3 regions of the Arthrobacter sp. HS15c genome follow, and region 2 is predicted to be linked to each of the others. Evidence: riboswitches for the same ligand, from Rfam matches in the RefSeq annotation. Region 2 holds a riboswitch; each other region holds the start of a gene.
What was found. Region 2 has a riboswitch for S-adenosylmethionine ahead of ABV518_RS19115 (bifunctional o-acetylhomoserine/o-acetylserine sulfhydrylase). Riboswitches for the same ligand answer to the same signal wherever they lie in the genome.
Positions count from the first base shown of each region.

Region 1: it holds a riboswitch for S-adenosylmethionine, as region 2 does, so the genes downstream of both, ABV518_RS01000 (aminotransferase class V-fold PLP-dependent enzyme) here and ABV518_RS19115 (bifunctional o-acetylhomoserine/o-acetylserine sulfhydrylase) in region 2, are expected to answer to the same signal.
Region 3: it holds a riboswitch for S-adenosylmethionine, as region 2 does, so the genes downstream of both, ABV518_RS17585 (DUF1737 domain-containing protein) here and ABV518_RS19115 (bifunctional o-acetylhomoserine/o-acetylserine sulfhydrylase) in region 2, are expected to answer to the same signal.

Region 1 is NZ_JBFOHM010000001.1:209,575-214,470, reverse strand. It holds gene ABV518_RS01005 (class I SAM-dependent methyltransferase) at 1-507, opposite strand, end outside; gene ABV518_RS01000 (aminotransferase class V-fold PLP-dependent enzyme) at 576-2,018, opposite strand; SAM riboswitch class IV at 2,054-2,167, opposite strand; gene hisN (histidinol-phosphatase) at 2,329-3,141, opposite strand; gene ABV518_RS00990 (ribosome small subunit-dependent GTPase A) at 3,240-4,355, opposite strand; gene aroA (3-phosphoshikimate 1-carboxyvinyltransferase) at 4,355-4,896, opposite strand, start outside.
Region 2 is NZ_JBFOHM010000012.1:40,988-45,883, forward strand. It holds gene hutI (imidazolonepropionase) at 1-531, shown strand, start outside; gene ABV518_RS19095 (DeoR/GlpR family DNA-binding transcription regulator) at 627-1,415, shown strand; gene ABV518_RS19100 (histidine phosphatase family protein) at 1,423-2,103, opposite strand; gene ABV518_RS19105 (CPBP family intramembrane glutamic endopeptidase) at 2,188-2,964, shown strand; gene ABV518_RS19110 (VOC family protein) at 3,068-3,706, opposite strand; SAM riboswitch class IV at 3,877-3,991, shown strand; gene ABV518_RS19115 (bifunctional o-acetylhomoserine/o-acetylserine sulfhydrylase) at 4,036-4,896, shown strand, end outside.
Region 3 is NZ_JBFOHM010000010.1:148,982-153,877, forward strand. It holds gene opgC (OpgC domain-containing protein) at 1-2,054, opposite strand, end outside; gene ABV518_RS17580 (hypothetical protein) at 2,173-2,637, opposite strand; SAM riboswitch class IV at 2,783-2,898, shown strand; gene ABV518_RS17585 (DUF1737 domain-containing protein) at 2,912-3,169, shown strand; gene ABV518_RS17590 (rhodanese-like domain-containing protein) at 3,166-3,576, shown strand; gene ABV518_RS17595 (O-succinylhomoserine sulfhydrylase) at 3,577-4,785, shown strand; gene ABV518_RS17600 (isoprenylcysteine carboxylmethyltransferase family protein) at 4,873-4,896, shown strand, end outside.

The DNA.
Region 1 (4,896 bases), on a different contig from region 2:
GTGCGGCCGGTAGACGTCCCCCGCGTGCATGATGCGGGAAAGCCGGTGAACCCAGGGAACGGAAGTATCCAGCTGGTTCCAGACCAGCCCGAGCGTGCCGCCGGTGCGGAGGACCCGCGAAAGTTCGGTACTTGCAGCGATCGGATCGCACCAGTGCCAGGCCTGTGCAACGCTTACGACGTCGAACGAGGAGTCCGCGAGTCCAGTCGCCTCTGCGGTCCCTTCGGCCGCCGGAACACCGGGGAGCAGGACCCGCAACTGGTCAAGCATGTCAGTGGAAGGGTCGACGGCGGCCACAGCGAGGCCGCGGTCAAGCAGCAGGGCGGTGAACTTGCCGGTGCCGGCGCCAACATCGAGGGCGTCGCGAGCCCCGGCAGGAATCAGCCAGTCTGCCGATTCGGCAGGGTATCCGGGACGGACGCGTTCGTAGTGTTCGCCGCCGTCCTGGAAGCTCTGTCCGAGCTCCTGACGGCGCCCGTGGTCAAGTTTGGGGCCACCCCGTGCCACGTGCGGTCTCCTTCGCCAGATGCCCTTGGGTATCCTTCGAATTTACCGCATGTAAAGGGCGACTCAGGTCAGTCGTCGGTGCAGGGGGCTGCGCCGGCCGTGCCGGGCGTGTTGGGTGCCCAGTCCGGGTAGGTGCGGGTGTCGTTGGCCGGAACCCAGCGGCCTGAATCCACCACATAGTCCCAGCCCAGGCCGGTCCGGCGGAGTTCCTCGATGCCGGCCAGGAGCCGCTGGGCGTCCTCGAGCCGTGACCCCAGGCCGAAGCTCGCCCGCAGGGACCCGGACGGAAGGCCCAGGCGCTTGAGCAGCGGGTGGGCGCAGAATCGGCCGTCCCGGAGACCCACTCCGTGTTCAGCTGACAGGTAGGCGGCCACCAAACCGGCGTCGTAGCCCTCGACGGAGAAGTTCACCACGCCGATGGTGTCCGTGTCCGGGTCCGTGTCCTGGAAAATCTGGTGCACGGTGACGCCGTCGATTTTGTGGAGTCCCTCGACCAGGAAGGAACGGATGGCTGACTCGTGGGCGTGCCAGCGGTCCGGGTCCAGTGCCGCGATCACCTGGGTGGCGCGGGCCAGCGTGGCGGCGCCCAGGACGTTGGGGGAGCCGCCCTCGTGCCGGGCGGGACCGGTGGCCCAGCTGACGCCGTCGAGCCTGGCCTCACGGACCGCGCCGCCGCCGGCAAGGTGCGGCGTGCCGGCGTCGAGCCAGTCCGTTCGGCCCACGAGGACGCCTGCGCCGAACGGAGCGTAGAGCTTGTGCCCGGAGAAGGCGAGGTAGTCGACGTCGTCGGCGCTGATGTTGATGCGGCGGTGGGGCGCGAGCTGCGCCGCGTCCACGACGATCCGGGCGCCGTGCTCGTGCGCCAGGGCGGCGAGTGCCCGGATGGGCAGGATTTCGCCGGTGACGTTGGAGGCGCCCGTGACGGCGAGCAGGCTGACCCCGCCCTGTTCAAGCTCGGCGCGGAGGGCCTCAACGGTGCCGGCCAGGGTGTCGGCGGCAATAACGCTGCGGTGCGGGACGCCCTGCCACGGCAGGAGGTTGGCGTGGTGCTCGATGTCGAGGTACAGGACGTCGCCGGCGGGGCGGCCGTCCACCGTCGGGAGACAGCCTGCCAGGAGGTTCAGCGAATCGGTGGTGTTCCTGGTGAAGATGACGGAGTCGCCGGCCCGTCCGCCCACAAAGTCACGCACGATGTTCCGGGCGTTCTCGTAGACCGACGTGCTGATCTGGGATGCGTAGCCTGCGCCGCGGTGGACGCTGGCGTAGAACGGCAGGATTTCGTTGAGGTACGCGGAAACCACCGAGAGGGCCGGGGCGGAGGCACCGTAGTCGAGGTTGGCGTAGCGGACGTGTCCGCCCTGGATCAGCGGGGCTTGGATTTCGGCGCCGGTAACGGCGGAGAGCGGCCGGCCGGCAACGGCAAGCCGTTCGCTGAACAGGGCTGCGGTGTCGGTGCCGGCTGCGGACTGCGGGCGGACGGCGGTGTTGGGGGAGACGGTGGCTGTTGTCACAGAGACCTCACTTTAGAGGGACTCCCTGTCCCGGGAATCCGCGCTTGCCGGGTCCGTTCCGGACCGGCCTGGTCGTCACCCGGGGCACCCCACCGCGAATGGAGGGTTGCCGGCCAGCAAACCGGGGTTTCGCGCTGGCACTCGTGACCTGTTAAGAGCGTAGAACATGGGCGGGGCGGGCAGGAAGCCGGTCCGAATGTTAAGGCTTTTGTTACGCGGGGCCCGGAATTGTCGCATTTGTCCGAAGATACGACGGCGGACCCCCCCCTTCCGGAGGCGTCCGCCGCTGATAATTCGGTATAAGAGTCCGCTAGAGCAGGTCGTCAAGCCCGGGGTTGAGCCGCTTGAGGACTTCCGAATGCAGGATGGAGTTGGTGGCCAGGGCGTTGCCGCCGAACGGGCCGTCCTCTCCCTCGAGGGATGTGAACCGGCCGCCTGCCTCCACCACAATCGGCACCAGCGCCGCCATGTCGTAGAGATTGAGCTCCGGTTCGCAGGCGATGTCCACGGAGCCTTCTGCCACCATGCAATAGGACCAGAAGTCGCCGTACGCGCGCGTGCGCCAGACGTCTTCGGTCAGGCCAAGGAAGTCATCAAGGTTCCCGCGGTCCTTCCAGCCGCTCAGGCTGGAGTAGGACAGGGACGCATCCGAGAGCTTCGAGACGTCGGATACTTTCAGCCTGGTGGCAGCGGCCAGTGACCGGCCCATGTACGCGCCGGCGCCCTTGGCGGCCCACCAGCGCTTGCCCAGTGCAGGGGCACTGACAACGCCGACGACGGGCTCGCCTTCGTCAACAAGCGCAATCAGGGTCGCCCAGACCGGGACACCACGGACAAAGTTCTTCGTGCCGTCGATGGGGTCGATGATCCAGCGGCGGGAGCCGTGGCCTGAACTGCCGAATTCCTCGCCCAGGACGGCGTCACGGGGGCGGGAACGGGACAGCTGGCCGCGGATGGCTTCCTCGGCGGCCTTGTCCGCATCAGTGACCGGCGTCAGGTCCGGCTTGGTCTCGATGTGGAGGTCCAGGGCCTTGAAGCGGCTCATGGTCTGGTCGTCCACGGAATCGGCCAGCACGTGGGCCAGGCGCAGGTCATCGTTGTAGCTCGAAGCGGGTTGGATCATGGTTCCAAACTACCGTCAAAGCGCCGTGTGGTTGGGGACCCCGGCCACTGGAACCGTCCGGAAAGCGCCCGGTGCCTCTCCAGCCGGGCCAGTCAGGGTCAGTTGACGCTGCCCAGTTCCTTGGTTTCCTGCCCCACCATCCGGGGGTCGGTGCCCAGCAGGCGCCGCAGCGATCCAAGCCTCGCCGGTCCGGTCGGGCCGGCATGGCCCTCGGTGACCCACGCGTCGAGGCCGCAGTTGACGGCGCCTGTGGTGTGTTTGCAGCCACGCTCGCAGGCATCGGTGCCCGGTTCCAGGTCCGGGAAGGACCGGAGGATGCGGTCGGGGTCCACATGGGCCAGGCCGAAGGAGCGGATGCCGGGGGTGTCGATGATCCAGCTACCTGCAGGGGCGTCAGTCAGTTTGAGTGCGAGGGCTGAGGAGGACGTGTGGCGTCCCCGGCCGGTCACGGCATTGACGCCGCCGGTGGCACGCTCCGCCCCGGTCAGGGCATTGACCATGGTGGACTTGCCGACGCCGGAGTGCCCCAGCATGACCGTCACCTTGCCGTCGAGGTGGGCCCGGAGCTGGGCGACGGCATCGCTGTCGAGGCGTGCAGAAAGCCCGTCGTCGGAGCGGGCGTCGATGCCGGACGCTTCGGAGTCGGCCGTGCGGCTGATGATGACCGGGAAGTCCAGGTGTTCGTAGTTGGACAGCAGCTCGGCGGGGTCTTTGACGTCCGCCTTGGTGACCAGGAGCAGCGGCTCGATGCCGGCATCGTACGCGGCCACCAGCGCGCGGTCGATGAAGCCGGTGCGGGGCTCGGGATTGGCGGCAGCCACCACCACCACCAGCTGGTCGGCGTTGGCCACAACCGCCCGCTCGATCGGGTCGGTGTCGTCAGCACTGCGGCGCAGGAGGGTCCTGCGGTCCTGGATCCGGACCAGCCGGGCCAATGTGTCAGGTTCACCGGAGACGTCGCCCACCAGCGAGACAAAGTCACCGGCGACGACGGGGTTCCGCCGGAGTTCCCGTGCCCTGGCGGCGATGATGATCCGCTCTTCACCGGAATCCTCGCCGACAACCGCCGTGTACCTTCCGCGGTCCACGGTGATGATCCGCCCGGTCACTGCGTCATCGTGGCTGGGGCGGTCCTTGGTGCGGGGGCGGGAGCCCTTCTTGCTCGGGCGGATCCGGACGTCGGATTCGTCCCACGAGTCAGTGCTGCGTGCCACTACTCGGCACCAACCGGTACCGCGGTGCCGGGTTCCTGGCCCTGCGCGATCATGTCTGCCCACAGCTGCGGAAAGTCGGGCATGGTCTTGGCCGTGGTGGCGATGTCCTCCACCTCGATGCCCTCCACTGCCAGGCCCAGGATGGCGCCTGCGGTCGCCATCCGGTGGTCCGCGTAGCTGTGCACGACGCCGGCATGCAGTTTGGCCGGGCGGATCACCAGGCCGTCGCTGGTTTCCTCGGCGTCGCCGCCGAGCCGGTTGATCTCGGTGACCAGGGCGGCGAGCCGGTCCGTCTCGTGGCCGCGAAGGTGGGCGATGCCGCTGAGCCGGGAAGGGCCGCTGGCGAGGGCGCAGAGGGCCGCGACGGTTGGGGCGAGTTCGCTGGTTTCGGCAAAGTCCGCACCTTTGATCTCCGGCCCTCCGGTGACCGTGAGGACGCCGTCGGACAGGCTGACCGTGGCGCCCATGTCCGTCAGGATGCTGCGCCAGAGGTCGCCCACCTGCGTAGTGTGAGTGGGCCAGTCAGGGATCCGGACGGTGC
Region 2 (4,896 bases):
GGCGTGCAGCTGGCGGTGGACCTCGGTGCGGCGAGCGTGGACCACGTCAACTACCTGTCCGCCCAGGACGTGGCAGCACTGGCCGAAAGCTGGACCGGCTGGGACCCCGCAACGGGCACCGGCGCCCGGGGAACCGTGGCCACGTGCCTTCCGGCGTGCGACCTGTCCACCCGGCAGCCGCTGGCCCCGGGACGTGCTCTGCTGGATGCCGGTGTGCAGGTGGCTCTGGCCTCCAACTGCAACCCGGGCACCTCCTACACCAGTTCCATGGCGTTCAACGTGGCTACTGCCGTGCTCCAGATGCGGCTCAGCGTCCACGAAGCGGTCCGGGCCGCAACATACGGCGGCGCGCTGGCGCTGCACCGGGACATCGGGAACGACGCCGACGGCGAACGGGCGGTGGGCTCACTCGCCGTCGGACACCGGGCCGACGTGCACATGCTCAACGCGCCGTCCGCCACGCATCTCGCCTACCGCCCGGGCATGCCGCTCACGTACGCTGTGTGGCGGGCGGGTGTACGGGCACGCTAGAGCCGGCTCACTTTTTGACGTTTAGTGATTGATTTGGTCTGATATGATCATAAAGCGTCATTATCTGGTGACTGTTTGATCGCTGAGAGGCCCCCATGACCCGTACCGACCGCCTGACGGCCATCCTGGACATCCTCGCCAAAACCGGCCAGGTGGAGGTCGAGGAGATCGTCTCCCAGCTTGCGGTGTCGCCCGCGACTGCCCGCCGCGACCTGGACAGCCTGGCCAAGCGACGGCTGCTGACCCGCACGCGGGGCGGCGCCACCACCGGCGCCCTCGCCTACGACCTGCCCGGTCGCTACAACCGCGACGACCACGCCGAAGCCAAGGAAGAGATTGCCCAGGCCGCTTCAGCGCTGATTTGGCCCGGGGCCGTGATCGGCCTCTGCGGCGGCACCACCAGCACCGCCCTGGCCCAGATCCTCGCAACCCGCGAAGACCTCAACGCCCCGGCCAACCAGCCCACCCTGACGGTGGTCACCAATGCCATCAACATCGCCTCGCAGCTGGCCGTCCGGCCCAACATCAAGGTCATGGTGACCGGCGGGATCCTGAATCCCCGGTCCTACGAGCTCGTCGGGCCGTACACGGACATCATCATGCAGAAGGTGGTCCTGGATATCGCGTTCATCGGCGTGAACGGCATCGACCCCGAGGTTGGTCCCACCAATACCGGGGAAGGCGAGGCCTCCGTGAACGCTCTGCTGGCCAGCCGGGCGCGGGTCTCCTACGTGCTGGCGGATTCGTCCAAGGTGGGTATCCGGGCCTTCGCCACCATGGACGGGTACGACTTCACCCGCCTCATCACCGACGCCGGGATTTCAGCCGAGGACAAGGCCGCGTTCGAGGCCAACGGCACCGAAGTGATCGTGGCGCCGCACTAAAGCACCGCTAGAACACCATGGGCGGTGCGTCCAGGACGGTCTCGTCCACCCGGCGGTCCACCCACTGGCTGAACGGAATGTCCAGCTCATACTTCTCCGCGTCAGTGCGCACCAGGGTCCGCACCGCGGCGTTGTCCGGGTTGTTGAGGGACTCAAAGTACTCCACGGACCAGTGGAACCAGCGCATGCAGAACAGCCGCATCGTCAGCCCGTGGGTCACCAGCAGGGTGTTGGGGGCATAGTCCGGCTTGGACCAGTGCCGGTAAAGGGTTTCCATAAAAGAGGAGATCCGGTCGTAGACATCGGAGCCGGACTCGCCCTCGCGGAAGCGGTAGAAGAAGTGGCCATAGGCGTTGCGGAGTTCCTTCTGATCCTCGATCTCCCCGCTGATCTGGAAGTTGGCCCAGTCCTGTTCGCGGAGCCGAGGCTCTTCGATCACCCGTTCCGTGAGGCTGCCAAGGTTGAGCGCCTCCAGCGTCTGGTACGCCCGAAGGTACGGCGACACGTAGACGCAGACCTGGCGGCCGTCCAGCTCCCGGCGGATCCTTTCACCGGCCGCCGCGGCCTGTTCCACGCCCAGGGGGGTCAGCGGGATGCGGTAGTCGGGCACGCGGTTGTAGATGGACGTGTCCGCGTTGGCCATGGACTGGCCATGCCGGATCATGATGATTTTCCCTGGCGCGCTCATAAGGCCCAAGCATAAGTCCTGGGCCAGGCCCTGCCCGGCGGCCCAAATCAGGAAAGAACCAGAAACTGCAGGCAAGATGGGAACATGCTGGTTCCCTCCCGCCGTCGGCTGCGGCTCGAAGTCTGGATTGTCCTGGGCCTGTCCCTGGGGCAGTCGGCCGTCTATTCAGTGGTGCAGCTGCTGGACAAGATGACCCGTGCCCCGCTGGCCGAAGGCACCTCGACGCTGAACCGTTCGCAGAGCAGCCGGGAATACTTTGACCTGACCTACCAGCTGCTGGACATCATCTTTGCGCTGGTTCCGGTGCTCCTGGTCATCTACTTCCTCACCGAGCACCGGCAGTCCACATCCGGGGCGCCGCAGGGCGGTTCCGCGTTCCGGAAGCTCGGCTTCGACTTCGCCAGGCCGGGCCGTGACCTGCTGCAGGGGCTGGGGCTCGCCGCGCTCATCGGCATCCCGTCGCTGGGCCTCTACGCTGCGGGCAGGGCGCTGGGAATCACCACCGCCATCATCCCCAGCGCACTCGATTCGTACTGGTGGACCGTCCCCGTCCTGATCCTGTCTGCCGTGCGGCACGCCGTGGTGGAGGAGGTGATCGTGGTGGGGTATCTCCTGGACCGCTTCGGGAAGTTCGGCTGGAGCATGCCGCTGGCGATCTTCGCCAGCTCCATGCTGCGCGGCAGCTACCACCTCTACCAGGGCTTCGGCCCGTTCATCGGCAATGCCATCATGGGGGTGGTGTTCGCCTGGCTGTACACAAAAACGCGTCGGGTGATGCCGCTGGTGATCGCGCATGCCCTGCTGGACATCGTGGCTTTCGTTGGCTTCAGCCTGTTCGGCAAGGCCGTCGGCCTCGGGTAGGGCTGGGTTACCTGGGCCAGGCCCGGGTTAAAGGGATTCGGCCGCCATCGGTGGGTGGCATCGTTGGCACCCGCTGATGGCGGCCGAAGTATTGACGAAGCAATCAGATGGTGACTGCTCCGGAGGCGGTTTCGAACGTGACGGACAGGATGCCGGGGGTCCCGTGCGGAGCCACCCAGTCAACGGCGACGTCCTCAAGCGGCTTCTCCACCGGTTCGCCCAGCCATTCGGTCACCCGTGCTGCCGAACCGGCGATGGTCAGGCAGGACATCTTGACGTTGCTGTCGTAGGCGTTGGACGGGTGGAGGGCGGGATCGCCTTCCCACTTGAGCATGTACGGAACCTGCGGGTCCGCGATCAGGCCCAGGATGCCGATCTGCTTCCAGACCAGTTCGCGGCCGTCCGGGAACTTGCGGTTGCCGTTGACGGCGGACCGGCCCAGGCGTTCTTCGAACGGGGCGAGGTCGTCCACTTCGACGCACCAGCCCATCCAGCCGCCGCCGGCCGCGGAACGGGCACGGACTGCCTGTCCGAACGGCGCCTTGTCCGATGCCGGGTGGTCAAGCACCTCGACTACTTCCAGATATTTGTGCCCGGCGAGCGGGATGATCATGTTCCGGGTTCCGAAACGGGGGTGCACTCCACCCTTTACGGCTTCGACGCCGAGGGCGGACGAAATACGTTCGGTGGTGGCAGCCAGGCCATCGTGTTCACAGGCGTAAGAGACGTGATCCATGCGCATGCCCTCATCTTGGCACTTTGTGATCCGGCTCTCAGCTAAGGGTACCCTTACCTAATTTGGCGTACGTCACGAGTGGACATCGTCCCTTCCGCGGCCCCCTGGAAGCGCCCGCTGACCATGTTCGTCACAATGCTGTTGCCCGTCGCGGACGGGTTCCTACACTGAACGCAGGTCATGAGTGCCAGCGACAGCCCCGGCTTGCTGGCCGGCAACCCTCCTTCCGCGGTGGGGTGCCCCGGGTGAGGACCTGGCTGTCCGGCAACGGCCGGACGGCAAGCGCGGCCCGTGGTGCTCCCAGCATGCCCGGGCCCACGTCAAAGGAGCCTTGAATGTCCAACGGATGGTCTTTTGAAACCCGCCAGATCCACGCCGGCCAGGAGCCGGACAGCGCCACTGGGGCGCGTGCGCTCCCGATCTACCAGACGACGTCGTTCGTCTTCCCCAGTGCTGAAAGCGCCGCCAACCGCTTCGCGCTCGCAGAACTGGCGCCGATCTACACCCGCATCGGCAACCCCACGCAGGACGCCGTGGAACAGCGGATCGCCAGCCTTGAGGGCGGGCTCGCGGCCCTGCTCCTGAGCTCGGGGCAGGCAGCCGAAACCTTCGCCATCCTGAACATCGCGGAGGCCGGGGACCACGTGGTGGCCAGCCCCAGCCTCTACGGCGGAACCTACAACCTGCTCGCCCACACGCTGAAGAAGTTCGGCATCTCCGTGACCTTCGTGGAGGACCCGGACAACCTGGACCACTGGCGGGACGCCGTCCAGCCCAACACCAAGCTGTTCTTTGCCGAGGTGGTGTCCAACCCGCGCCAGGACGTGCTCGATATTGAAGGGGTGTCCCGGACTGCCCACGAGGCCGGCGTCCCGCTGGTGGTGGACAACACGCTCTCCACCCCGTACCTGATCCGGCCGCTGGAGTGGGGCGCCGACATCGTGGTCCACTCCGCCACGAAATACCTTGGCGGGCACGGCGCGGCCATCGCCGGGGTAATCGTGGATTCGGGCAACTTCGACTTCGGCAAGGACCCGGAACGGTTCCCCGGCTTCAACACCCCGGACCCCACCTACAACGGTCTGGTCTACGCCCGCGACCTTGGCGCCGGCGGAGCCCTCGGCGCCAACCTCTCCTACATCCTCAAGGCCCGGGTCCAGTTGCTCCGTGACCTTGGCTCCGCCGTCTCGCCCTTC
Region 3 (4,896 bases), on a different contig from region 2:
AGCACCGTGCAGGCAGCCACCACCCAGGCGTGCGCGGACAGCCACGCGGCGATCCGGTGGCGGTGGAAGCCTGCTACCAGGCCGATGACAAAAAGCACCTGCCACACCAGCAGCGGGAACGAGTCCTCGAATTGGGAGGGCAGCAGCCGGAACCGGGTGGCCGCACCCACGGCGTAGAGGCCGAGCGTGGCCGCAAGAACCCACACGGCCTTGCCCCGGTTGAGTGCTGCGAGGATCATCGGGCTGGCAAGCAGCAGGACCACGTAGAGGCCCATGACGTTGAACTGCCACGGGCCGAACTGCAGCAGCACGATGGCGGGCAGGACCTGGGCGGGAACCGGGAACTGCAGCAGCGTCTCCATTCCGGCGTACAGGTCATAGGTCCGGCCCACGGCGTTGTGCCCGGCGCCGCCCGTCCCCTGGTCCACGTACGTGGTCAGGGCATCGGTCTGGAAAAACGGCAGCAGCGACATCACGAAGACGCCTACCAGCACTGCCAGGGCCGTCAGATAGAGCTTGCCCGCCCGCCGGGACGTCAGGTCCACCACCTTGCCGAAATCGTCCTTGACCCGGGGGCCGTAGACCATGCCCACCACCAGGCCGGAGAACAGGACAAACAGCTCCGCCCCGGACACAAACCCGACGGCCTCCTGGGTGAGCAGCTGGAACAGGGAGGTCATGCCGAGATGGTTGACCACCACAAACACGATGGCGAGCCCCCGCAGGAAGTCAATGCGGGAGTCGCGTTTGGTTGGTTCGCCGTATCCCCAGGCGGCCACCGCGCCTACGCGCCGCGGGAGTTGCCACAGCGCGACCAGGAGGATGGCCATGGCGGCGGCCACAGTCCACGCAGCGGCTCCGGTCAGGGAATTGGCCCTGGTGGCCTGCTGGCCCCCGCTGGTGACCGTCACCGGCCCGGTGGTCAGCCCGGATTGCGCCAGAGCCGCGCGCGCGGCCCCAGCTGTCCCGGCGTCGCCGGTCAGCCGCCAGTCGATGCTGGCCACACCGGTGTCGCGGGTGCTGGTCCGTTCGTCCCACACGACGGCGGCGATCCGGTCAAAACGCGTGGAGGTGCTTGCTTGGAGGGCCTGCGCCCACCAGGAAGTTTTGATGTCCCGGTTCCCGGCGCCACCGGAGGCCGGGCTGTAGAAGGCCGAGGTCTGCAGGACCAGAGGCTTGTTCCGGTCAACGACATAGGAGGCGTAGAAATCCTCGCTGCCGGAGCGCGTGAGCATCGTGGCCAGCTCACCCGCCACGGGAAGGGTGTTGACCGCGGATTTGCCGCCGGTGTCATCGTGATACGCGGTAAACCCCACCCATTCCACGGCGTCGTTGCCGGGATAATAGGGCGCATAGGCCGCATCTGAGCCGTTCCAGGTCCCGTCACCGTTCGTGTCCAGGGCGGCGAAGCCCTCGGATCCCGGAGCCGGGGCACTCCGGTGGCGCTCGAAAGGGTAGTCCCGCCCGAGGTATGGCTGCCACACCATGACCGTGCCGGCGTCGTCAGCGGCTTTGAACCCTGCGGCGACGTTCCGGAACGCCGCCTTGTAAGCGGGCGGCTGCTGCCCCCATTCCACCCAGCTCGAGTTCATGTCCGGCGCGAACCGGATCAGGAGCTGGCCCTGGAAGCCGGCGGCCAGCGCCTGGACCTTGGTGGCGAACGCCGCGGCGGCCGCGGCGTCCACCTGCGCCAGCGCAGCGGATGGGCGCACCGTGAGCATGGCGTGGGAGCCCAGGGCAGACGCCTGGCCAAGGAACTCCCGGACATCATTTTCCTCGGCGGAGCGGACGGGGAGTGAAATATCGTGCCCGAGCAGCGCGGGTGAGGCGCCCAACCGTTCGGCGAAGCCCTCGGCCGAATCCTCGCCCCACTCCAGCACAGCTCCAAGGAGCGGCTTGCCGTTCCCCGGGACAGGCTCGGCAGCGCTGGCAGTGCCCGCGGGGAGTACGGTCAGAAGCAGAAGCAGGGCCGCCAGCAGCGCTGCCGGCAACGGACGAAGACGGGCCGCGGCCGCGGGTTTCATCACGGGCCGGAAGGCGGTGGCAGTTGGCATGCTGGTGTTGACCCCCCAAGGACGGCTGCGCTTCGGCATTTGGTGGCCGGTGCCCCAACAAACTCTAATCGGTTTCCGCGTCCTATCCGGGATCGCCCCGTCCGGGCATCGCCCCTGTTCAGCCCCCGGTACTACCCACGATCACCAGCGGCACCCTGCGTTCGGCACACGAGACCAGGACGAGGGTCTGGGGGCCAGCGCCGGCCCGGTTGTTGACTCCGGTGTCGTCGCACCAGTCCAGGTTGTACGGGTACGCCATCACGGCGGCCTCTCCGGGAGCCGCCGCAGGCGGGACGGTGAACAGAAGGGTGAAGCCGCCGTCGTCGGTCATGGGAGCGAGCTCCTCCAGCATCACCGCCCGGTTCGCATCCCGGACCGTCACCTGGACCTGCGCGTCCCGGCCGTAGCGGGCACCGCAGGTGGTGTCCGGCGCGCTGACCGTGGCCTGGTCACCGGGCTTAACCTCCGACGGCGTTACGGTGTACGCCGGCGGCATGCACGGCGGCGGCGCGAGGATGTCCCGGCAACCGCCCAGACCCAGGGCTACTGTGGCCACCGCGAGGATGGCCGCGGCTGTTCTCACCCGCGCAAATGCAGCCGGTCCCCGCCGAGATATCCCCATGGATTGATTGTCCCGGCCGGCTGCCGGCGGTGGAAGCACGTGTTGGTTACGGAACATGACGACGGCGGCGGTGCGGCCGGGCGGGCCAAGTGTTACGTTTTTGGGGAGTAATGAGAACCGGCGCCAAGCCCTGACTGGCCGGTCGGCAACCCTCCCTTTCGCGGCGGGGTGCCTCAGGTGAATACTCGGCATATCGACCGATTCGAGCTGCAAGCGTGAGAGAAGGAGATCCGTCGTGTCTGACGCACCTGCCCCTGAAGAAAGACTGTCGTACCGGCTTATTACAGGCCCGGACGACCGTAATTTTTGTGAGCGGATTTCCACCGCCCTGGCCGAAGGTTATGTCCTTCACGGAAGCCCGGCCGCAACGTCCAACGGCGGCCAGGTGATTGTGGCGCAGGCACTCATCCTCCCTGCAGCCATCGCCAGCGCGGACGCCGCCGTCGCCACAGCAGTAGAAGACCTTGAGTTCGACGGCGAGGGCCACGCGTGAGCTACGCCGGAGACCTGACCCCGCAGGAAGCCTGGGCCAAGCTGGAGCAGGGCGCCATCCTGGTGGATGTCCGCACGGAGGGTGAGTGGGCGCACATCGGCATCCCGGACACCAAGGCCACCGAGAACGATCCCCTGTTCATCCAGTGGACGTTCCCCGGCGGCATTCCCAACCCGGATTTCATCACGGATCTCACGCAGCAGGCGCCGGAGGACAACGGCACCGAACTGCTGTTCATCTGCCGCTCCGGGCAGCGTTCCATCGCCGCCGCCAATGCTGCGACGCGGGCCGGCTTCACGTCCTACAACGTCCTGGAGGGCTTCGAAGGCGAGCCGGACCGCTATGGCGAGCGCACCGTCAACGGCTGGAAGAACCGCGGCCTGCCAACCAACCTGGGAAAGAACTAAGTGACTTTTAACGACGATGCCGCCGGCTGGAGCCCTGACACCCAGGCAGTCCGCGGCGGGCTGGACCGCACCAACTTCCAGGAGACCACCGAGCCGGTGTTCCTGAACTCCGGGTTCGTCTACGAATCCGCTGCCGCTGCCGAGCGCGCCTTCACCGGCGAGGACGAGCGCTTCGTCTACTCCCGGTACGGTAACCCCTCCGTGGCCACGTTCCAGGAACGCCTCCGGCTGCTCGAGGGAACCGAGGCGTGCTTCGCGACGGCGTCCGGCATGTCCGCCGTGTTCACTGCCCTCGGTGCCCTGCTCGCCGCCGGTGACCGCGTGGTTGCGGCCCGTTCACTGTTCGGTTCCTGCTTTGTGATCCTGAACGAGATCCTGCCGCGCTGGGGCGTGGAGACCGTGTTCGTCGACGGAACTGACCTGGAGCAGTGGCGCGCCGCCCTGTCGGAGCCCACCACCGCGGTGTTCTTCGAGTCGCCGTCCAACCCGATGCAGGAAATCGTTGACATCGCCGCGGTCAGCGAACTGGCGCACGCCGCCGGCGCCACCGTCGTCGTCGACAATGTCTTTGCCACTCCCCTGCTGCAGCGCTGCGGCCAGCTCGGCGCGGACGTGATTGTCTACTCCGGCACCAAGCACATCGACGGCCAGGGCCGGGTTATGGGCGGGGCCATCCTGGGCACGAAGGAATTCATCGACGGCCCGGTTAAGCAGCTGATGCGCCACACCGGTCCTTCGCTGTCCGCCTTCAACGCCTGGGTGCTCACCAAGGGCCTGGAAACCATGGCGCTGCGCGTCAACCACTCCTCCGCCACCGCACTGCGGCTGGCCGAATGGCTCGAACAGCAGCCTGCCGTCAGCTGGGTCAAGTACCCGCTGCTGAAATCGCATCCGCAGTACGAGCTCGCCGCCAAGCAGATGAAGGCCGGCGGCACCGTCCTCACGCTGGAGCTTGCGACGACGGCCGGGCGCTCCGGCAAGGACGCCGCCTTTGCGTTGCTGGACGCGCTGCGCATCATCGACATCTCCAACAACCTGGGCGACGCCAAGTCCCTCATCACCCACCCGGCAACCACCACGCACCGCGCCATGGGTCCCGAAGGCCGCGCCGCCATCGGGCTCAGTGACGGCGTGGTACGGCTGTCCGTGGGCCTCGAGGACGCGGACGACCTCATCCGCGACCTGGAGCAGGCGCTCAAGCAGATCTGACTTGGCGCGAACTGGCAGATAATGACCTATAACTCGCGTTTTGAGGTGATTATCTGCATGTTCGCGCATGGGTTGGGCGGTGATCGGATGACATCACGCCGGGAGTGGAGC